DNA from 4 places in the Plantactinospora sp. BB1 genome. Region 3 is predicted to be linked to each of the others. Evidence: riboswitches for the same ligand, from Rfam matches in the RefSeq annotation. Region 3 holds a riboswitch; each other region holds the start of a gene.
What was found. Region 3 has a riboswitch for S-adenosylmethionine ahead of C6W10_RS06075 (ABC transporter substrate-binding protein). Riboswitches for the same ligand answer to the same signal wherever they lie in the genome.
Positions count from the first base shown of each region.

Region 1: linked by a shared signal. The riboswitch ahead of thrC (threonine synthase) and the one ahead of C6W10_RS06075 (ABC transporter substrate-binding protein) in region 3 are both predicted to bind S-adenosylmethionine.
Region 2: linked by a shared signal. The riboswitch ahead of C6W10_RS02870 (GNAT family N-acetyltransferase) and the one ahead of C6W10_RS06075 (ABC transporter substrate-binding protein) in region 3 are both predicted to bind S-adenosylmethionine.
Region 4: linked by a shared signal. The riboswitch ahead of C6W10_RS08200 (aminotransferase class V-fold PLP-dependent enzyme) and the one ahead of C6W10_RS06075 (ABC transporter substrate-binding protein) in region 3 are both predicted to bind S-adenosylmethionine.

Region 1 is NZ_CP028159.1:1,916,227-1,918,420, reverse strand. Features, by position in the region: gene thrC (threonine synthase) at 116-1,411, opposite strand; SAM riboswitch class I at 1,425-1,541, opposite strand; gene C6W10_RS08135 (dienelactone hydrolase family protein) at 1,739-2,194, shown strand, end outside.
Region 2 is NZ_CP028159.1:668,257-670,450, forward strand. Features, by position in the region: gene C6W10_RS02865 (DUF6585 family protein) at 1-391, shown strand, start outside; gene C6W10_RS02870 (GNAT family N-acetyltransferase) at 438-1,067, opposite strand; SAM riboswitch class IV at 1,081-1,196, opposite strand; gene C6W10_RS02875 (SRPBCC family protein) at 1,420-1,884, shown strand; gene C6W10_RS02880 (ACP S-malonyltransferase) at 1,881-2,194, shown strand, end outside.
Region 3 is NZ_CP028159.1:1,443,214-1,445,407, reverse strand. Features, by position in the region: gene C6W10_RS06080 (amino acid ABC transporter permease) at 1-39, opposite strand, end outside; gene C6W10_RS06075 (ABC transporter substrate-binding protein) at 122-1,003, opposite strand; SAM riboswitch class I at 1,265-1,356, opposite strand; gene hrpA (ATP-dependent RNA helicase HrpA) at 1,463-2,194, opposite strand, start outside.
Region 4 is NZ_CP028159.1:1,935,059-1,937,252, reverse strand. Features, by position in the region: gene C6W10_RS08205 (PrsW family intramembrane metalloprotease) at 1-1,181, opposite strand, end outside; SAM riboswitch class IV at 1,248-1,367, shown strand; gene C6W10_RS08200 (aminotransferase class V-fold PLP-dependent enzyme) at 1,414-2,194, shown strand, end outside.

The DNA of each region.
Region 1 (2,194 bases), 470 kb from region 3:
CCGTACCGCCGGGTCCGACGCTTCGCCGAGGTAACCGAACGATTCCACCTGCAAGTTGCACGTGCATCTGCCCGAGCACGCTTCGGGCAGATGCCAAAAATTTCTTCCGGAAAATTCAGCCGAGCAGCCCGGCGTCGCGGACCGCCCGCAGCGACGGCTTGACCCGGTACGTCGGACCGACCTGTGCCGCCACCGCGTCCAGGGTCTTGAGGCCCTCGCCGGTGTTGAAGACCACCGTCTCGGCGTCCGGATCCAGCCGGCCGCTCGCCACCAGCTTGCCGAGTACGGCCACGGTGACCCCGCCGGCCGTCTCCGCGAAGACGCCGGTGGTCCGGGCCAACTGCCGGATGGCGGCGCGGATCTCGTCGTCGTCGGCGTAGTCCATCCAGCCGCCGGTACGGCGCACCGCCTCCAGCGCGTAGAGCCCGGCGGCCGGGTCGCCGATGTTGAGCGACTTGGCGATCCCGGTCGGCCGGACCGGGGTGATCACGTCGGTGTCGGCGTGCAGCGCGACGGCGATCGGGTTGCAGCCGACCGACTGGGCGCCGAAGACCTTCCAGCCGTTCGGCGGCGCCTCGACCAGTCCGATCTCGACCAGCTCGCTGAACGCCTTGTCAATCTTGGTGAGCAGCTCGCCACTGGCCATCGGGATGACCACCTGCTCGGGAATCCGCCACCCCAACTGCTCGGCCACCTCGTAACCCAGCGTCTTGGAGCCCTCGGCGTAGTACGGCCGGACGTTCACGTTGACGAAGGCGGTGTCCTCGAACTCGTCGGTCTCGACCAGCTCGCCGCAGAGCCGGTTGACGTCGTCGTACGAGCCGTCGATCGCGACCACGTCGCCGCCGTAGACGGCGGTGGTCACCACCTTGCCCTGCTCCAGGTCGCCGGGGATGAAGACGATCGACGGCACCCCGGCCCGGGCCGCGTGCGCGGCGACCGAGTTCGCCAGGTTTCCGGTCGAGGCACAGGCGAACCGGGTGAAGCCGAGACCACGGGCGGCGGTCAACGCCACCGACACCACCCGGTCCTTGAACGAGTGCGTGGGGTTGGCGCTGTCGTCCTTGACCCAGAGCGGCGCCCGGATGCCCAGCTCGGCGGCGAGGCCGGCGGCCGGCACCAGCGGGGTCAACCCCGGGTCGAGGGTGACCCGGGTGGTCGGGTCCTGGCCGGTCGGCAGCAGCGCGGCGTACCGCCAGAGGTTCTTCGGGCCGGCCTCGATGTCGGCCCTGGTGACCCGGGCCAGGGTCGCGGCGTCGTAGCCGACCTCCAGCGGGCCGAAACACTCGTAACAGGCGTGCTGCGCGACCAGCGGATATTCGGTGCCGCAGCCGCGACAGACGAGAACGCGGGCGGGGTTGGGTGCCACCGGGCTGGTCTGGCTGGGGGTCGCGTCGATGATCGACGTCATGGCGATAGCCGTCCTCTCATCTTTCCCTGGCGCCGCACCGCGCGGCGGGGACGGATTTGGCACCTGCTCCGCCGTGGAGTGGTTGCCGGGGCGTCATCGGGCCGTATCCCTCAGCCCCTCTGGATGAGGTATGAAGTTGTGCCGACAGTCTACGGGCACCGCAGGCCGCTGTCCCGGGTCTGTTCGCGGTGTGAGGAAGATCCCCGCACCGGGTCACCGGGTCACCGGACCGCCGCCGACCGCCGGCTGAAATAGTTACCCGGGCTAATGAGAATTCGGGTACGGCCGGCGGACGCGGTCCGGCCGGGCAGGACGGGAGCAACGACGGTGCGGGACGGGATGCAGGCCGGAACGGTCCGGATCACCGGGGCGGGCGGCGACGAGATCGAGGCATATCTCGCCCAGCCCCTCGATGCCACGCCGCACGGCGGGGTGGTGGTGATTCACCACATGCCCGGCTACGACGAGCCGACAAAGGAGATCACGCGTCGGCTGGCCAGCTACGGGTACGCGGCGATCTGCCCCAACCTCTACTCCCGGGAGGCACCCGGCGCCAGCCCCGACGACGCGGCGGCGACGGCACGGGCCGCCGGTGGCGTACCCGACGACCGGCTCGTCGGCGACGTCGGCGGCGCCGCCGACCACCTGCGCGGGCTGCCGGCCTCGAACGGCAGGGTCGGGGTGATCGGGTACTGCTCCGGTGGCCGGCAGGCGTTCCTGGCCGCCACCCGACTGCCGCTGGACGCCGCCGTCGACTGCTACGGCGCGTTCGTGGTCGGCAAC
Region 2 (2,194 bases), 770 kb from region 3:
CCCGCGCTGCGTACTGGAGCTGACCGACGGCACGACGCTGAACCTGGCCAGGCCCCCGTACGCGGGCATGGGCCGGCTCGCCGGGGCCGTCGAGCGGGCCGTGACCGAGACGACCTACCCGCGCCGGACCGCGGAGATCGCCGAGACCGGCACCAGCGTCTTTGGCCCGATCACGGTCAGCGCCCTGGGAGTACGCGACGGACGGCGATTCGTGGCTTGGTCGGAGATCGCACGGGTGGAGCGGGGGCGGGTGCGGCTGCGCATCTGGAACCGCGCCGGCCAGCAGGTCATTTCCCGGCAGGTCAGGACGATCCCGGATCTCGCCTGCCTGCTCAGGATCGCGTCCACGGCACGCGGCGGGACCGCGAACCCGGCGAACGCGCTGCCTTGACCCGGGGGGAGCCAGGAGCGGGTTCCGGCGCCGAGAGCGTGCTGCGCTACCCGTCGTCTCGGCGACGGGTGTCGAGGCCACTCGGCTCCGTGACGTCCGGCCAGGCCATCCGGAACTTGCGGGGAGCACCGTTGAGTCGGGACGGGTCTCCGCCGGGCGGTGACACGGTCGCCGTCTCGACGTTGCGGGCTCCGCAGGCGCGGTAGAAGCGCTGCGCCGCCGTGTTCTGCTCCAGGACCCACAGGTACATCCGTGCGGCCGTCGCGTGTTCCAGGACGGCTCGGGCGGCGTGGGCCAGGAGCGTGGAGCCGACGCCGGTCCGCTGGTGGCCGTGCACGACGTGCAGGTTGTCGACCAGGCTGCCCCACCTGGGGTCGTGGTCGAACACGACGTGGACGAAGCCGACGAGTCGGCTCTCGTCTTCGGCCACCACGGTCCGGCTGTTGGTCGGGGCAGCCAGGCGGGCCGACCAGACCGAGTGCCGGTCAGCGGCGACGTCCCCGTCGAGGAAGGAGTCGGCGTAGGCGCCACGGTAGTGCCGACGCCAACTCTCGGCGTGCAGTCGGGCGATCTGCTCGGCGTCGGCGGCGTCGGCGAGACGCAGTCGTACCCGGCCGGTTGGCGTGGGGTGCTGTTCGGGTGCCGTGTCCTGGTCGAAGGAAGGGATCGACGGCACTTGGGACCTCCTGCTTCGCGGCTTGCTCGGCATCGCTCGTGCCGAGCCTGGTCCTCACCCGGAGCACCCCGCCCGCGAACGGAGGGTTGCCGGCCAGCGAGCCGGGGCTTCGCGCTGGCGCTCATGACCTGTGCCGGCGATCGTAGCACCGGCTCGGTGCCGCCGGAGGCGTCGGCGCGATACCGCAGCAGCGCGTTCGAGAGGTGCGCATGCTGACGGGCACCTCTCGCCGACGGGCGTGCCCGCGTCCACAGTGACCCGACGTCGGGCAGGACATATCGATGAACCTCTATGGATGAAGCCACGTCAGTTGCCGGATGTCCGCCGTCGACCGGCCCGGAACGCTGTGCATATGGCGATGGACGTCAACCGCAACGCCCCGGTGGTCATCGAACTGGAGGTCTTCACCCGCGCCGCGCCCGGCACGGTGTGGAACCTGCACACCGACATCGACCGTTGGTCGGACTGGAACCCGCACATCGAGCGGGCGAACCTGCGCGGATCGCTGCGGGTCGGCGCAACCTTCGACTGGCGCATCGCCGGCCTGGAGATCACGTCAACGGTCGCTGATCTCGTACCGCAGCGGCGCATCGCCTGGGGCGGCCGGACACGCGGCATCGACGGCCTGCACGTGTGGACGTTCAGCCCGCAGCCCGAGGGCGTCCTCGTCCGGACCGAGGAGTCCTGGGACGGCGAGCCCGTACGGGTCGACCCGACCAACCTGCGCATCGCGCTGGAGGCCTCGCTGCGTGACTGGCTGAGCGCGCTGAAGAAGACCGCAGAGGCCGACGGCCTGCCGGAAGGAGGATCGGCATGAGCTCCTCCGGGCGGTACGGGTCCACCTCCTCGGTTCTGCTCTTCTCCGGCTTCGGAACCTCCGGTCCCGGCCTGGTCCGGCAGCTACAGAACCTCTATCGGCGACCGGCTGACCGGCAACTCCTGGACGTCGCCGCGGAGGCCGTCGACCGGGCGGTGCACCGGTTCGGCGCGGAAAACGCTCGGCACCTGCCGCCGGACGGGATCCCGCTGCGCGGTTGGCTGCGTAACCAGGCGCCGATCACCCCGGCGGCACTGCGCTCCTCGGTGGTCGAGGGGCTGCTCACCCACCTGATGCACCTGTGTCTGCT
Region 3 (2,194 bases):
GTCGAAGAACGTCTCCCAGAGCGTCGCCAGGGTCTCCATCGCCTCACCTGTCTCGGATCCACCAGTCGTCGGCCGGCCGCCCCGGGCGGCCGGCCGACGACTGTCTGATGTGCTGGCCGGGTCAGCTCGCCGGGGTGGCGGCCGGGCTCGTCGGACCGGCCTTGACCGGCGGGTACGTCACCGTGCCGCTGCCCGGCTTGAAGCTCTCCGGTACCGGCCGACCGGGGTAGTACTGCTCCTGGAGGCGGGTCCAGGTGCCGTCCTCGATCACCTGGTCGAGTGCGGAGTTCAGCGCCTCGCGCAGCGGGTCGGCGCCCTTGGCCACCGCGAACGCGGTCGGTGCCGAGCTGAGCTGCTTCTCGGCCAGTACGATCTTGCCGCCGCTCTCCTGTGCGGACTTCTCGCCGATCTCGGCGGGCGCGATCCAGGCGTCGGCGGTCTTCGACCTGAGCTGGTTGATCGCGCCGTTGTAGTCGGGTACCCGGACCGGGTCCAGGCCCTCCTTGGTGGCGTAGTCGTCCTGCACGGTGCCCTGCACCACGACCACCCGCTTCCCCTTCAGCTCGGCGAAGCTCCTGATCGGCGAGCCGGCCGGTACGTCGAGTCCGAAGTAGCCGAAGTCGTACCCGTTGGTGAAGTCGACGGTCTTGCGCCGCGCCTCGGTGATGGTGATCGACGACGAGCCGGCGTCGAACTTGTGGTTGTTGACCTGGGCGAGCAGCGCGGAGAACTCGGTGCCGACGAACTCGACCTTGAGCCCGAGCTTGCCCGCGACGGCGGTCATCAGGTCGTTGTCGAAGCCGGTGAACTTCCCGTCGGAGAGGAAGACGTTCGGCGGCGCGTCGGTCAGGGTGCCGACCCGCAGGGTCCCGGGTTGCAGCAGGTCGTACGGGTTGTCGGCGGTGTCGCCCGACGACGAGCCGCCGCAGGCGGCGACCGCGCCGAGCAGCGCGACGGCGGCGACCCCGGAGAGGAGGCGGGTGGCGAGAGGGTTGATGCGCATTGTGCTGAAACTCCATGAAATATCCGGCGACGGCGTGCCGGAGAACCACCCGAACCGGTCAGGTCACGGGCGGTACGCCGACGGCGTCGCTCAGGGGGTGCTGACGAGATGGTCGGAATGCCGCCGACCGGCGGTCGCGGTCAGGCCGAGGCCCGACAGAGCATGGTGCTCGTCCGGCAGAGGTCGACGTGTCGACGCCACCGGTGCCAGACGACATGCAGCCGGCTCGCCCGCCCGGCTCGGATGCTGCGCACTGCTGAACCTCCATCGGTCCTGGCGGTAGCACCCGCACCCACGGTGGGGGGTTGCTGCGACGTCGACGAGCCAGGTCTCTCGGTCGCTCTGGATGGCCGGAGGTCAGCCTACTAAACCCGGGTACCGACATTCCAACTGGTCAGGGCCGGGATGGCTGTGTCGCTCGCCACCCGCCGCCCCGGGGCGTCCGGCCGGTGCGGGGCCTCAGCCCGCCTCGGCGACGTCCATCGCCCGGTAGATCCGCTGTTCCGAGATCGGGTACGGCGTACCGAGCGCCTGGGCGAAGACGTTCACCCGGAGTTCCTCGATCATCCAGCGGATCTGCCGTACCGCGTCGGAACCCCGGCGGGCGGGTGGCAGCGCGTCGACCATCTCCCGGTACTCTTGCTGCACCTGCTCGATCCGGGCCTGCTGGTCGCGGTCCCGCTGCGGGTTCTGCGGCAGCCGGTCGAGGCGACGCTCGATCGCGGTCAGATAGCGGGGCAGGTCGGCGAGGCGGGCGTACCCGGTCTCGGTGACGAAGCCGCGGTGCACCAGTCCGGAGAGCTGGGCCCGGATGTCGGCCAGCGCCGCCACCATGGTCAGGTCGTTGGTCCGGGCCAGCCGCTGCTCGACCGCGTAGGCGGCGGCGAGCACCCGGCGTACCCGGTCGACGACCTCGACGGTGGTGTCGACCAGATCCGCCCGGACCCGGTCGCGCAGCGCGGCGAACCCCTCGGCGTCCCAGGCCGGCCCGCCGGCGTCGGCGATCAACTTGTCCACCGCCGCGTCGGCGGCGTCGTCGAGCAGCTCCTGCACGTTGCGGTGCGGGTTGCGGCTCAGCGCCAGCTTCGCCTCGTTGGAGAGCCGGCCGGAGACGAACTTCTGCGGCGAGCCGAGGGTCAGCCGGAGCAGTCGCCGGGTACCGGCCCACATCTGGCGACCCTGCTCGGCCTC
Region 4 (2,194 bases), 490 kb from region 3:
TGCGCCGGCCGGTGCTCCAGCCCGCGCACCAGCCCGTCCCGGAGCAGGGCGAGCCGGGTCGCGGAGATCTGGAGCGCCCGCATCGCCTTGGCGCCCTCCTCACCGGCGATCCGGCGGGCCCAGCGGCGGGCCGCGTGCCGCCGGCCGAGGGTGCCGAGCGCGGCCAGTTCGGGTGGGGTGAGCCAACCCGTCGACACGTAGTCGGGGAGCCGCCGCTGGGTGAGCCGCCCCTCCCAGCTCCGGACCCATACGGCGAGGCCGACCACGCCCAGGAAGATCGGCACCATCAGCCCGAGGTAGCTGTAGAGCAGGATCAGCGGCTCAGCGAAGAGCTGGGTGAGGGTCGCGGCCAGGTTCCAGGCGCCGTGCAGGATCATCGCCAGCAGCAGGCCGGCGAGCGGGGCGAGGATCCGGATCGGTCGGCTGCCCGACCGGACGGCGATGCCGAGCCCGATGCCGGTCATCGAGGTGAAGAGCGGGTGGGCGAAGCCGCTGATCAGGACCCGCAGGATGAAGATCCCGAAGACGTTCTGCGCGCCGGTGGCCGGGCCGTACTGGTCGACGCCCTCGGCGTAGCCGTGCAGGCCGAAGTAGAGGATGTTCTCGACCATGGCGAAGCCGACCGCCGACAGGCCACAGTAGACGATGCCGTCGGTGATGCCGGACCACTTGCGGCGCTGGTAGAGCAGGAGCAGGAGCGGGCCGAGCGCCTTGGTCAGCTCCTCGATGAAGGGCGCGACCAGCACGCCGACCAGCGGTAGCGGGAGCTGGAGCGTGTCGGCCGCGAAGGTGTTGGTCCGGAGCGCGGCGAAGGTGGAGACCGCGGCACCCCAGCCGAGGCAGAAGGCCAGATACTTGACCGGCTCCGGGTCGTACCGGTCGAGCCAGAGGAAGCAGGCGACCAGCACCGGCACCGGCAGCGCCGCCGCGGCCAGCCCGATCAGCGGCGGCGTGACCCCGGCCGGCGACACCAGCTCCCAGGCCATCAGCACCGCGCAGACGACGATCAGCGCGATCGCCCCGATCATCGTCAGCAGCCGGGCCCGGCTCCGCCGCTCGGGCGCCGCCACCTGCGGCAGGCTGCCCGCGGAGGGCGGGAACTGCCCCGACGGGGCGGGCGGCCACGGCGGGGTCGGCGACGGCGGCTGGGGCGCCGCCGCACCGGGCGGGGTGTCGGCCATGTGATCAGCGTAGTTCCTCCGGACAGCCCGGCCGGAGCACAACCGGGCCGGTTATGCTCTCTGGCAGGTCACGAGCGCCAGCGTCAAGCCCCGGCTTGCTGGCCGGCAACCCTCGTCGAGGTTCGCGGTGGGGTGCCCCGGGTGATGACCGGGCTCGGTGCACGCCGCACCGGGCAAGCGCGGACCCCGTTCCCACCCGCTCCGGGGTCCCTGGCCACCGGAGGTATCCCCGATGAGCAGCACCGTCGTTTCCGCGCCCGCCCGGCCGACCGGCGTGGCCGCGCCGGCAACGCCGACCCCGGCAACCCTGACCCCGGCAACCCTGGCCCCGGCGGCGCCGCTCGCGGTGCTCGGGGTGCCGGGACAGGTCAACCTCGACTACGCCGCCACCGCACCGTGCGCGCGGGCCGCCGCCGACGCCGTGGCCGAGCTGCTGCCCTGGTACGGCAGCGTGCACCGGGGCGCCGGAGCGCTCTCCCGGCGCAGCACGCTGGCGTACGAGCGGGCCCGGCAGCAGGTCGGCGACTTCCTCGGGGTACGCGCGAACGACCACGTCGTCTTCACCCGCAACACCACCGACGCGCTCAACCTGCTGGCCCGGGCCCTGCCGCCCGGCACCCGGGTGGTGACCTTCGCCGCCGAGCACCACGCCAACCTGCTGCCCTGGCCCGCCGGTACGGTCCGGTTGCCGGTGCCGGGCTCGGCCGGCGACGCCGTGCGGGCGGTCGACGCGGCACTGCGGGAACTGCGCCGGGGCAGCGGCGGCGGGGCACCGATCCTGGTCGCGGTGACCGGGGCCAGCAACGTCACCGGCGAGTGCTGGCCGGTCGCCGACCTGGCCCGGGTCGCCCACCGGCACGGCGCCCGGATCGCGCTGGACGCCGCCCAGCTCGCCCCGCACGCCGAACTGGACATCGCCGCCCTGACCGTCGACTACGTGGCCGTTTCCGGACACAAGCTGTACGCGCCGTTCGGGATCGGCGTACTGGCCGGACGGGCGGACTGGCTCGACG